Regions from separate parts of the Streptomyces sp. NPDC005017 genome, predicted to be linked through region 1. Evidence: riboswitches for the same ligand, from Rfam matches in the RefSeq annotation. Region 1 holds a riboswitch; the other holds the start of a gene.

Evidence for each region. A riboswitch is a leader RNA that binds a small molecule or an ion and turns the genes downstream of it on or off. The one in region 1 is predicted to bind thiamine pyrophosphate.
Region 2: it holds a riboswitch for thiamine pyrophosphate, as region 1 does, so the genes downstream of both, thiC (phosphomethylpyrimidine synthase ThiC) here and ACFYR0_RS30690 (thiamine ABC transporter substrate binding subunit) in region 1, are expected to answer to the same signal.

The regions. Positions count from the first base shown of each region.
Region 1 covers NZ_JBIALD010000026.1:83,053-88,940, reverse strand. The annotation lists gene ACFYR0_RS30700 (ABC transporter ATP-binding protein) at 1-708, opposite strand, end outside; gene ACFYR0_RS30695 (ABC transporter permease) at 708-2,369, opposite strand; gene ACFYR0_RS30690 (thiamine ABC transporter substrate binding subunit) at 2,345-3,427, opposite strand; TPP riboswitch at 3,507-3,614, opposite strand; gene rlmN (23S rRNA (adenine(2503)-C(2))-methyltransferase RlmN) at 3,649-4,755, opposite strand; gene ACFYR0_RS30680 (SRPBCC family protein) at 4,926-5,372, opposite strand; gene ACFYR0_RS30675 (phosphatidate cytidylyltransferase) at 5,542-5,888, opposite strand, start outside.
Region 2 covers NZ_JBIALD010000005.1:152,997-158,884, reverse strand. The annotation lists gene ACFYR0_RS09985 (IclR family transcriptional regulator) at 126-1,028, shown strand; gene ACFYR0_RS09980 (SsgA family sporulation/cell division regulator) at 1,127-1,564, shown strand; gene ACFYR0_RS09975 (YibE/F family protein) at 1,649-3,241, opposite strand; TPP riboswitch at 3,313-3,490, shown strand; gene thiC (phosphomethylpyrimidine synthase ThiC) at 3,483-5,285, shown strand; gene ACFYR0_RS09965 (hypothetical protein) at 5,382-5,888, opposite strand, start outside.

The sequences.
Region 1 (5,888 bases):
GTCGAAGCCGAGGAAGCGTGCCACGAACTCGTCCGCGGGCCGCTGCCACACCTCGAGGGGCGTACCCGCCTGGGCGATGCCCCCCTCGCGCATCACCACGACCCGGTCGGCGAGCGCGAAGGCCTCGCCCTGGTCGTGGGTGACGGCCAGCACGGTCGTGCCCAACCGGCCGAACAGTTCCCGCAGTTCGACGACGAGCCGCTCGCGCAGCGACCTGTCGAGCTGGCCCAGCGGCTCGTCCAGCATCAGCAGCCGCGGCCGCGGCGCCAACGCCCGGGCCAGCGCCACCCGCTGCTGCTCACCGCCGGACAGCGCGGCCACGGCCCGCCGCTCGGCACCCGGCAGCCCGACGAGGTCGAGCAACTCCCCTACCCGTTCGCGCTGCCGCTCCTTGAAGGCACCGTGCATCCGCAGCCCGAAGGCCACGTTGCCGCCCACGTCCCGCTGCGGGAACAGCTGGTGGTCCTGGAACATCAGCCCGACGCCGCGCCGGTGCGCGGGCACGCCCCGCTGGTCGCGGCCGTCCAGCAGCACGCGCCCGGCGTCCAGCAGCTGGAGCCCGGCGACGGCCCGCAGCAGGGTCGACTTGCCGCTGCCGCTCGGGCCGAGCACGCACACGATCTCGTGCTCCGCCACCTCCAGGCCGACCCCGTCCAGCACCGCCCGTCCGCCGAGCCGCACGGTCGCCTCTTCACAGCTGAGCAGCACTAGAACTCCCCCGTCCGATCCACGACCACCACTTTCTCCAGCAGGAGCAGAGCGGTGGCGCACACCACCATGAGAATCGTGGAAAGGGCCATGGCCTGGCCGTAGTTGAGGTCTCCGGGCCTGGACAGCAGTCTGGCCACGGCGACCGGCAGTGTCGGGTTGTCGGCCCGCGCGATGAACACGGTGGCCCCGAACTCGCCGAGCGAGACGGCGAAGGCGAACCCCGCGGCGACCAGCAGCGCCCGCCGCACCAGCGGCAGGTCCACCTCCCGCCACACCCGCCACGGCGACGCCCCGAGCACGGTCGCGGCGTCCCGCAGCCGGGCGTCCACCGCCCGCAGCACCGGCAGCATGGTCCGCACCACGAACGGCACCCCGACCAGCGCCTGCGCCAGCGGCACCAGCAGCCACGAGGACCGCAGGTCCAGCGGCGGCTCGTCGAGGGCGATCAGAAAGCCGAAGCCGACCGTCACCGCGGACACCCCGAGGGGCAGCATCAGCAGCGCGTCGAAACCGCGCACAAGCCGCCCGGCGTCGCGCCGGGTGAGCGCGGCCGCGGCGAGACCGCCGATCAGGACGGCGACGAGGGTGGCGACGGCGGCGTAGGAGAGGGAGTTGCCGATCGCGTCGATCGGCGGCACGAGGAAGACACCGCCGTCGGAGGAGGTCAGCTCCCGGTAGTAGCCGAAGTCCGGGGCCTTGAGGGACCGCTGCACCAGCACCCCCAGCGGCAGCACCAGCAGCAGCACGATCGAGACGAGCACCCCCGCGAGCAGGGTCCACTGCCCCGCCCCGCGCGGCCGTCGCGCGGTCCCGGCCGCGTCCACCAGCCGCAGGGCGCTCTCGCGCCGCCGTACCGTCCACGCGTGCACGGCGAGGATGGCGGCCACCGCGGCGAACTGCACCAGGGTCAGCACGGCGGCCGTGGTCAGATCGAAGATCTCGGTGGTCTGCCGGTAGACCTCGACCTCCAGCGTGGAGAAGGTCGGCCCGCCGAGGATCTGCACCACACCGAAGGAGGTGAAGGTGAACAGGAAGACCATCAGGGCCGCGGCGGCGACGGCGGGCCCGAGGGCGGGCAGGGTGACCGTGCGCCACGCGGTGAGGCGGGACGCGCCCAGCATCCGCGCGGCCTCCTCCTGCCGCGGGTCGAGCTGACCCCAGAGCCCGCCGACGGTACGCACGACGACCGCGTAGTTGAAGAAGACATGGGCGAGCAGGATCGCCCACACGGTGGTGTCCAGCCGTACGCCCCACAGCTCGTCCAGCAGGCCGCCCCGGCCGAGGACGGCGAGGAAGGCGGTGCCGACGACCACGGTCGGCAGCACGAAGGGCACGGTCACCACCGCCCGCAGCACCTGTTTGCCGGGAAACTCGAAGCGGGCGAAGACATAGGCGCCGGGCAGCGCGATCAGCAGGGTGAGCGCGGTCGAGGCGAGCGCCTGCCAGGCGGTGAACCACAGCACCTGCCGGATGCCGGGATCGGCGAGCACCTCGCCGATCCGCCCGAACTGCCAGGCCCCGTCGACCCGCAGTCCGCGCTGGACGATCGCGACGACGGGGTAGGCGAAGAACAGCCCGAAGAACGCGACGGGCAGGGCCATGAGCCCCAGCCGCGCCGCGCTCCTCACGCGGGCTACTTCACTACGAGCGAGGTCCATGCCCTGACCCAGTCGTCACGGTTCTCGGCGATCTTCGCCGGGTCCATGGTCTCGGGGTCCTTCGCGGCGGGGCCGTACGCGGTGAACTCGGCGGGCACCTGCGCGCCCTCGGTCACCGGGTAGACGAACATGTTCAGCGGCATGTCCGACTGGAACTTCTCCGAAACCAGGAAGTCGATCAGCTTCTTGCCGCCCTCGGCGTTCTTCGCGTTGCTCAGCAGGCCCGCGAACTCGATCTGCCGGAAGCAGGTGCCCTCGGCGACACCGGTGGGCGCGGCCTTCGGCTTCGGGTCGGCGTAGATCACCTCGGCGGGCGGCGAGGAGGCGTAGGAGACGACGAGCGGCCGCTCCGCCTTCGCGGCCCTGCCGCCGGCCGAGCCGGAGAACTCCTCGTTGTACGCCTGCTCCCAGCCGTCGACGACCTTGACGCCGTTGGCCTTCAGCTTCGTCCAGTAGTCCTGCCAGCCGTCGTCCCCGTAGCGCGCGGCCGTGCCGAGCAGGAAGCCGAGGCCGGGCGAGGAGGTGGAGGCGTTCTCGGTGACGAGGAGGTTCTTGTACGCCGGCTTGACCAGGTCGTCCAGCGTGGCCGGCGGGGCCAGCTTGTGGTCGGCGAAGTACTGCTTGTCGTAGTTGACGCAGATGTCGCCGTAGTCGACGGGCGTGACCCGGTGCTCGTCCTTGTCGAGCTGGTAGTCCGCGCCGACCCGGTCCAGGCCCTGGGCCTCGTAGGACTCGAAGAGGCCGTTGTCGAGCGCGCGCGACAGCAGCGTGTTGTCGACGCCGAAGAACACGTCGCCCTGCGGGTTGTCCTTGGTCAGGATGGCCTTGTTGACGGCCTGGCCCGCGTCGCCGTCCTCCAGGACCCTGACCTTGTAGCCGGAGTCCTTCTCGAAGGCGGCGAGGACGTCCTTGGAGACGGCCCACGAGCTGTGGCTGACCAGGGTGACCGTCTTGGAGTCCTGGCCGTCGGAGCCGGAGCCGGAGTCGGACGACCCGCACGCGGAGAGCGTGACCAGGCCGAGGCCGACGGCCGCGGCGACGAACGTCTTGGTGTGCACTGGATTCCTCCTGGGATGGACCAGGAAGAGACGCGGCCCCGCCCGGGGCCCCTGAGGGCGTCCGGGCAGGGCGCAACAGCTTGAGTGATGACCGAACTTCCTACCCAGAATGACCTGGGCAAGGTTCAGAGGGTCTGCGGCCCGGTTGCCGCACTCTCAGCGCTGTGGCGCTCCCCTGTCGGAATATGAAGATGTGACTGTCCTGGGCGGACGCTGCCAGATTATCGCTCAGTGGCCGCCAGCTGGCCACAGGCCCCGTCGATCTCCTGTCCCCGGGTGTCCCGGACGGTGACCGGCACCCCGTGCGCGGCGATGGCCTCCACGAACGCCTTCTCGTCCTCGGGACGCGAGGCGGTCCACTTCGAGCCCGGCGTCGGGTTCAGCGGGATGAGGTTGACATGCACGGGCTTGCCCTTGAGCAGCCGGCCGAGACGGTCACCACGCCAGGCCTGGTCGTTGATGTCCCGGATCAGGGCGTACTCGATGGACAGCCGGCGGCCGGACCGCTCCGTGTACTCGAACCCGGCGTCGAGCACCTCGCGCACCTTCCACCGCGTGTTCACGGGGACGAGGGTGTCGCGCAGCTCGTCGTCGGGGGCGTGCAGGGAGATCGCGAGCCGGCACTTGAAGCCCTCGTCGGCGAACCGGTGGATCGCGGGCACGAGCCCGACGGTCGACACGGTGATACCGCGCTGCGAGAGCCCGAGCCCGTCGGGAGCCGGGTCGGTCAGGGCACGGATCGCCCCGACGACGCGCTTGTAGTTGGCGAGGGGCTCGCCCATCCCCATGAAGACGATGTTGGACAGCCGCGCGGGCCCGCCGGGGACGTCGCCGTCCCGCAGGGCGCGCATCCCGTCCACGATCTGGTGGACGATCTCCGCGGTGGAGAGGTTCCGGTCCAGTCCGGCCTGCCCGGTGGCGCAGAACGGGCAGTTCATCCCGCACCCCGCCTGCGAGCTGATGCACATGGTCACCCGGTCCGGGTAGCGCATCAGCACGGACTCGACGAGCGTGCCGTCGAACAGCCGCCACAGCGTCTTGCGGGTGGTCCCCGCGTCCGTCGACAGATGCCGCACGACGGTCATCAGCTCGGGGAACAGCGCCTCCCGCAGCCTGTCGCGCGAACCGGCGGGGATGTCGGTCCACTCCTGCGGGTCATGGGCGTACCGCGCGAAGTAGTGCTGCGAGAGCTGCTTGGCACGAAACGGCTTCTCCCCGACCTCGGCCACCGCCTCCTTGCGTTCGGCGGGCGAGAGATCGGCGAGATGCCGCGGCGGCTTCTTGGCTCCGCGCGGCGCGACAAAGGTGAGTTCTCCGGGCTTCGGCATAACCCTTCCAGTGTCGCAGATCGTTACGGGTGGCCTGCGATGCGAGTGCCTCGCCGGTGCATCCCGGGGCCCGGCCGGACATTCCGGCCGGGGCGTCGACCTGCGGGCCCGAAAGGGCCACGCGGGTTGCGTGGACTGTGCGAGCCGCGTCGGCTGTGCGGGCTCGCGGGCTACGTGTGCTGCTCCAGCCGCTGCTTGAGCAGCAGCTCGTCCTTCGGCAGCTCCTTGCGGACCTGGGGGCGCACGACGAGGGGCAGCAGCACCTTGCCCAGTCCGTGGCCCTCGAAGTCGATCTCGATGGTGACCCGGGAACGGCGTCCGTCGTCGAGGGGTTCGATCGAGCCGTGGGTGCGCGGCCTGACAGGGCCCTCGACTCCGTGCAGGTCCCAGCTGTACGGCGGGTCGAGCGTGTCGAACTCCACGGTCATCGGGACCTCGCGGCTGCCGAGGCGACGGGTGACCTTGACCCGGGAGCCAGGGTGCATCGGCCCTTCGTCCAGCTGCTCCGCCGTGACGGCGCTCAACTGCCACTCGGGCAGGTGGGAGGGGTTGGTGACATACGCGAAGACGTCTTCGGGCGTGCGGTCGACGTCGATGGATTCTCGGATGGCGGTCATGGCGACCCCCTGTGAGGTGACCTCCTGTGCGGACGTACACCGAAATCGTCCCACCCGGCACAGTGGGCGGCCAACGCCCCGGGAACGCGGTCGAGCCCCCGCCCGGGAGGGGCGAGGGCTCGACATCGCGTGGATGTTCGACCATACCGACGTACGGCCGAAGGAACGATCAGCCGGAGCCGACGAACAGCACCAGCAGCAGCCAGACGACCGGGGCAGTCGGCAGGAGCGAGTCCAGCCGGTCCATGATGCCGCCGTGGCCCGGCAGCAGGGTGCCCATGTCCTTGATGCCCAGGTCCCGCTTGATCATGGACTCGCCGAGGTCGCCCAGCGTGGCGCTGGCCGCGACCGCGAGGCCGAGCAGCAGACCCTGCCACCAGCTGCCGCCGTCGACCAGGAACTCCATGCACAGCGCCCCGGCGACCATGGCGAACGAGACCGCGCCGAGCAGTCCCTCACGGGTCTTGCCGGGGCTGATGCGCGGGGCGAGCTTGTGCTTGCCGAAGCGCCAGCCGA
Region 2 (5,888 bases), on a different contig from region 1:
GGCGGTGACAGGCCGTTAGAGTCCGGAACTCGACACGGGGACGCCCCCGCGACCGGCGTACGCCCCCGTACACCCCTCCCGTGTTCCCCGGCACGGGCAGCACCCTCGCGCTTCGGGAGTGACCCTTGGCCACGGTTGACACCGCCCCCGCTGACCTCCACGCACCCCCCGTCCCGACCGGGACCCTCGCCCGGCCACCCGGGCGCGCGGCCCCCGTCGGCTCCCTCACCCGGCCGCCCGAGCAGCCGGTGCCCCCGGGCGCGCGGCCCCCGCACCCGGTCACCACGACCCTGATCAGCTCGGTGCAGCGGGCGATGCGTCTGCTGGAGAGCGCCGCCGGACACGAACACGGGGCGCCCGCCAAGCAATTGGCCCGTGAGACCGGCCTGGCCCTGCCGACGGCCTACCACCTGCTGCGCACCCTCGTGCACGAGGGCTATCTGCGCCGGGACAAGGGCCTGTTCTTCCTCGGCGAGGCGGCGGAACGGCTGTCCGGCAGCGGTGAGCAGCAGAAACGTCGCAGCACGATGGTCGAGGCTCTCGCGCAATGGCGGGATTCGATCGGTGTCCCGGTGTACTACGCGGTGTACCGGAACGGCGAGATCGAGGTCGTCTGCGTCTCGGACACCCCGGCGAACCCCGCCGTGGAGGAGTGGGCCGACTTCCGCGAGACCGGCCATGCCCACGCCATCGGCCAGTGCCTGCTGTCCCAGCTGGCCCCGGAGGACCGCCGCGACCATCTCGATCGCTACCCGGTGCAGTCCATCACTCCCTACACCATCCGTGACCAGGGCGGTCTGCTGCGCAGGCTGGACCGGATGGGCCGGATGGACCCGGTGATCGAGCGTCAGGAGTACGCGCTGGGCACGGTCTGCGCGGCGATTCCGATCACGATGGGCAGTACGGCCGCCACGATGGCCCTCTCGCTTCCCGCCCAGCAGGCCGGACGGCTGATCCCCGCGGCGCGACAACTGCAGAGCGAGATCGGGCGCCTTCTGGGGTCGCTGGCGATCTCTATCAGTATCTGAAAACTCACTGCTTGTGATCTGGTGTGCACGTTGAGCAAGATGCCACCAGGATCAAGGGATCATTCCCGGCCAGTCGACGGCAAATGACGGGGTAGGCGATGCGCGAGTCGGTGCAGGCAGAGGTCATGATGAGCTTTCTCGTCTCCGAGGAGCTCTCGTTCAGGATCCCGGTGGAGCTGCGCTACGAGAGCTGTGATCCGTATGCCGTGCGACTGACCTTCCATCTGCCCGGTGACGCCCCGGTGACCTGGGTGTTCGGGCGGGAGCTGCTCATCGACGGCGTGGGTCGGCCGAGCGGCGAGGGGGACGTCAGGGTCGCGCCCGTCGAGCCGGAGTCGCTGGGCGAGGTGGTGATCCGGCTTCAGGTGGGCAGTGACCAGGCGCTGTTCCGCTCCTCGACGGCGCCGCTGGTCGCCTTCCTCGACCGCACGGACAAGCTGGTGCCGCTCGGCCAGGAGACCTCGCTCGCCGACTTCGACGCCCACCTCGACGAGGCGTTGGACCGCATCCTGGCCGAGGAGCAGAGCGCGGGGTGAAGCGTCACGGCCGCTGAGGTGCCGTAACGCTTCACCTGGGGCGCTGTTTTCCGGAGTCGGTCCGCCCGACGGGCGGAGTGGTGCCTACCGCTTGCGGCGCCGTCCCCGGCCGGACCGTGCAGCGACGGGTGAGGGTCCCGTCGTCGGCTCGCCGACGCCGGTGGGGGACGGAGCGGGGCGGTCGGCGGCCACCATCAGCGCGGCCAGACCGGTCGTGACCGGAACGGAGGCCACCAGACCGATCGAGCCGACCAGTGTGCGCACGATCTCCTCCGCCACCAGCTCGCTGTTGGCGACCGCGCCCACGCTGCTCTGCGCGATGGAGAACAGCAGGAGCAGCGGCAGCGCCGCGCCCGCGTAGGCGAGGACGAGGGTGTTCACCACGGACGCGATGTGGTCACGGCCGATCCGGATGCCCGCGCGGTACAGGCCGCGCCAGCCCATCGTCGGGTTGGCCTCGTGCAGTTCCCAGACCGCCGAGGTCTGCGTGACCGTCACATCGTCCAGCACACCGAGCGAGCCGATGATGATGCCCGCGAGCAGCAGACCGCTCATGTCGATCGACGGATACAGCCCGTGGATCAGACCGGTGTTGTCGTCCGTGTTGCCGGTCAGCGCGGCCCAGTCGATGAACCACGACCCGAGCACACCGATCAGCAGCAGCGAGATCAGCGTGCCGAGGACGGCCACCGAGGTCCGCGCGGACAGGCCGTGGCAGAGATACAGCGCGATCAGCATGATGGCGCTCGCTCCGACGACCGCCACGACCAGTGGGTTCGACCCCTGGAGGATCGCGGGCAGGATGAAGAAGTTGAGCACCATGAAGCTCAGGGCCAGCGCCACCAGCGCCATCACACCGCGCATCCGGCCCACGAGCACGACCGCGATCGCGAAGATGCCGGCGAGCACGGTGAGGGGCAGCCGCCGGTTCACATCGGCGACCGAGTACTGAAGGTCCTCCGGCGCGGAGGGCTCGTAGGCGACCACGACCTCCTGGCCCTCGTGCAGTTGGCGCGACTGGTCGGGCTGGACGATCTCGGTGAACGTGCGCCCGGTGTTCTCGCCGGTGTCGACCCGGATCGTCGCCTTCTTGCAGTCGCCGTTCGCCTGCTGCACCGCCGAGGAGCCCTCGGCGGTGGAGGTGTCGCCTGTCGGCGGGACGCCGGAGACACCGGCTGTCCTGCAGTCGACCGGCTCGACCTTGGTGACCGTCGCCTGTTCCGTCTGCCGGTCGAAGCCGACGCCGGTGCGTTCGTGCGCGGGCGCACCGCCGGGCCACAGCACGACCAGGCCCACCACGACCGCGGCGGCGAACGGGACCAGGATCGCGGCGATCACCTTCCGCAGATGCCGGGAGACGGGAGCGGCCGGCCCATGGCTGTGACTGTGGCCGTGCGAGGACCCATGGCCGCCCCCGTGCCCGCCACCGTGCGAAGAGCCGTGTCCGCCGCCCTGTGACGGCTCGTGCCCGCCCCCGCGGGAGCTCCCGCCCGCAGGGGAGTTCCCGTGTCCGTGCGGGTCCCCGCGCCCATGGGCGTCCATCTGCCCATGAGAGTCGCCGTGTTCACTCCTTGGACCCGTCCCCTGCCCTCTACCGGAACCAGGGCCTGGGTCGCCAACGGGCCTGTGGCGGCGGGGCTCGGGCGGCGGAAACGGAGGCTGCTGCGGTGTGGTCACCGCCCGATCATCGCAAGAACGGCGGGGGCCCCCTGTTCACCGCGCCCGAAGTGACGCTAGCGTGGGGACACCTTTGTACACGCGGGAGCTCGGAGCACCGGGCTGAGAGGACGCTGACCTCCGTCTACGCGATGTTTCACGTGGAACATGTGTCGTTCCACACGAAACACCGGCAGACGGTGACCGCTGCGTCGACCGCCGAACCTGTTACCGGGTAATGCCGGCGTAGGGAGTAGGTCTCATGACCAGCAAGGACGTACGCACGCCTGCCTCCGCGCAGATCTCCGCCGTATCCGAGGGCGACGACAGCGGCGAGGCCGGGAAGTCCATCGGCTGGCACAAGGCGTATGTCGAGGGCTCGCGCCCCGACATGCGGGTGCCGGTCCGTCAGGTGCATCTCACCAACGGCCGGGCGGTCACGCTCTACGACACCTCCGGCCCGTACACCGATCCATCCGTGGATACGGACGTCCGCAGGGGCCTTCAGCCGCTGCGGGAGAACTGGATCATCGCGCGCGGCGACACCGAGGAGTACGCGGGCCGCCCGGTCCGTCCCGAAGACGACGGGCTGCGGCACACCTCGCCGCGAGGCGGGCTGCGCAACCTCGACGCGGTCTTCCCGGGCCGCCCCCGGCTGCCGCGCCGCGGACGGGACGGCCAGGCCGTCACCCAGCTCGCGTACGCCCGACGGGGCGAGATCACGCCGGAGATGGAGTACGTGGCCATCAGGGAGAACGTTTCTCCTGAGGTGGTGCGCGAGGAGATCGCGGCAGGCCGGGCCGTGCTGCCGGCCAACATCAACCACCCGGAGATCGAGCCGATGATCATCGGCAAGCGGTTCCTGGTGAAGGTCAACGCCAACATCGGCAACTCCGCGGTGACCTCCTCCATCGAGGAGGAGGTGGAGAAGATGACCTGGGCGACCCGCTGGGGCGCCGACACGGTCATGGACCTGTCCACCGGCCGCAACATCCACACCACCCGCGAGTGGGTGCTGCGCAACTCCCCCGTCCCCATCGGCACGGTGCCGCTCTACCAGGCGCTGGAGAAGGTCGACGGCAGGGCCGAGGAACTGTCCTGGGAGATCTACAAGGACACGGTCATCGAGCAGGCCGAGCAGGGCGTGGACTACATGACCGTCCACGCGGGCGTCCGCCTGCCGTACGTGCCGCTGACCGCCAACCGCAAGACGGGCATCGTCTCGCGCGGCGGCTCCATCATGGCGGCGTGGTGCCTGGCGCACCACAGGGAGAGCTTCCTGTACGAGAACTTCGAGGAGCTCTGCGAGATCCTCGCGGCCTACGACATCACGTACTCGCTCGGCGACGGCCTGCGGCCCGGCTCGATCGCGGACGCCAACGACGAGGCGCAGTTCGCGGAGTTGCGGACGCTCGGGGAACTCAACCGGATCGCCAAGCGTTTCAATGTGCAGACGATGATCGAGGGCCCCGGTCACGTCCCGATGCACAAGATCAAGGAGAACATCGACCTTCAGCAGGAGATCTGTGATGAGGCTCCGTTCTATACGCTCGGCCCGCTGACCACGGACATCGCTCCGGCCTACGACCACATCACCTCCGGCATCGGCGCCGCGATGATCGCCTGGTGGGGCACGGCCATGCTCTGCTACGTCACGCCCAAGGAGCACCTGGGCCTGCCCAACCGTGACGACGTCAAGACCGGCGTCATCACCTACAAGATCGCGGCCCATGCCGCCGACCTCGCCAAGGGGCACCCCGGCGCCCAGGAGTGGGACGACGCCCTCTCCGACGCCCGCTTCGAGTTCCGCTGGGAGGACCAGTTCAACCTGGCCCTCGACCCGGACACGGCCCGGGAGTTCCACGACGAGACCCTCCCGGCCGAGCCTGCCAAGACGGCCCACTTCTGCTCCATGTGCGGGCCGAAGTTCTGTTCGATGAAGATCTCCCAGGACATCCGCCGTGAGCACGGCGGGAGCAAGGGGGAGATCGAGGAGGGCATGGCGCAGAAGTCGAAGGAGTTCGCGGCGGCGGGCAACCGGGTGTACCTGCCGATCGCGGACTGATCGACGGCTGATCACGGACGGGCTGGGTGGGCCGTCGACCGGGCGGGCCGTCGGCCGGGTTCGGCTTGGGCCCCCTGGGCGGGGGCGCAAGCCGGGTCAGTCCGGTTGGTGCTCGGGGCCGCCGAAGTCGGGGCTCGTGAAGTCCGGGCTGGTGTAGCTCGGACGGGTGCCCGTGGTGGAGCCTTCACCGGGGCTGGTGAAGCCCGGCCGGCCGTAACCGAGGTGCGGCATACGGCTCGTGGGTGCCGACGAGGTGGTGCGGGGCAGGCGTACCGGGCGCGCGGTGCTGAGCGCGTCCTGGAGGAACGGCAGGATGCCGCGCTCCAGGAGAGCCTCGCGCCAGGCCTGCCTGGCCCGTTCCACCTCTCCGTCGGGCTCGCCGTAGGGGCCGGTCTCCAGTGAGGGACTGTTGCGCAGAGCGGTGAGCAGCAGGCCGGCGCCGGCGACGAGGATCGCCACGGCGGTGACGGCACCGAACACCCAGCCGGTCGTGAGCATGGTCTCGGCGAACGCCCGGTCCGGATCGAGCATCTTCAGGAGGTAGCCGACGAGCAGGAAGATCACGGCGGCCGTTCCGGCGAGGACCGGTGCCAGGACCGCGAC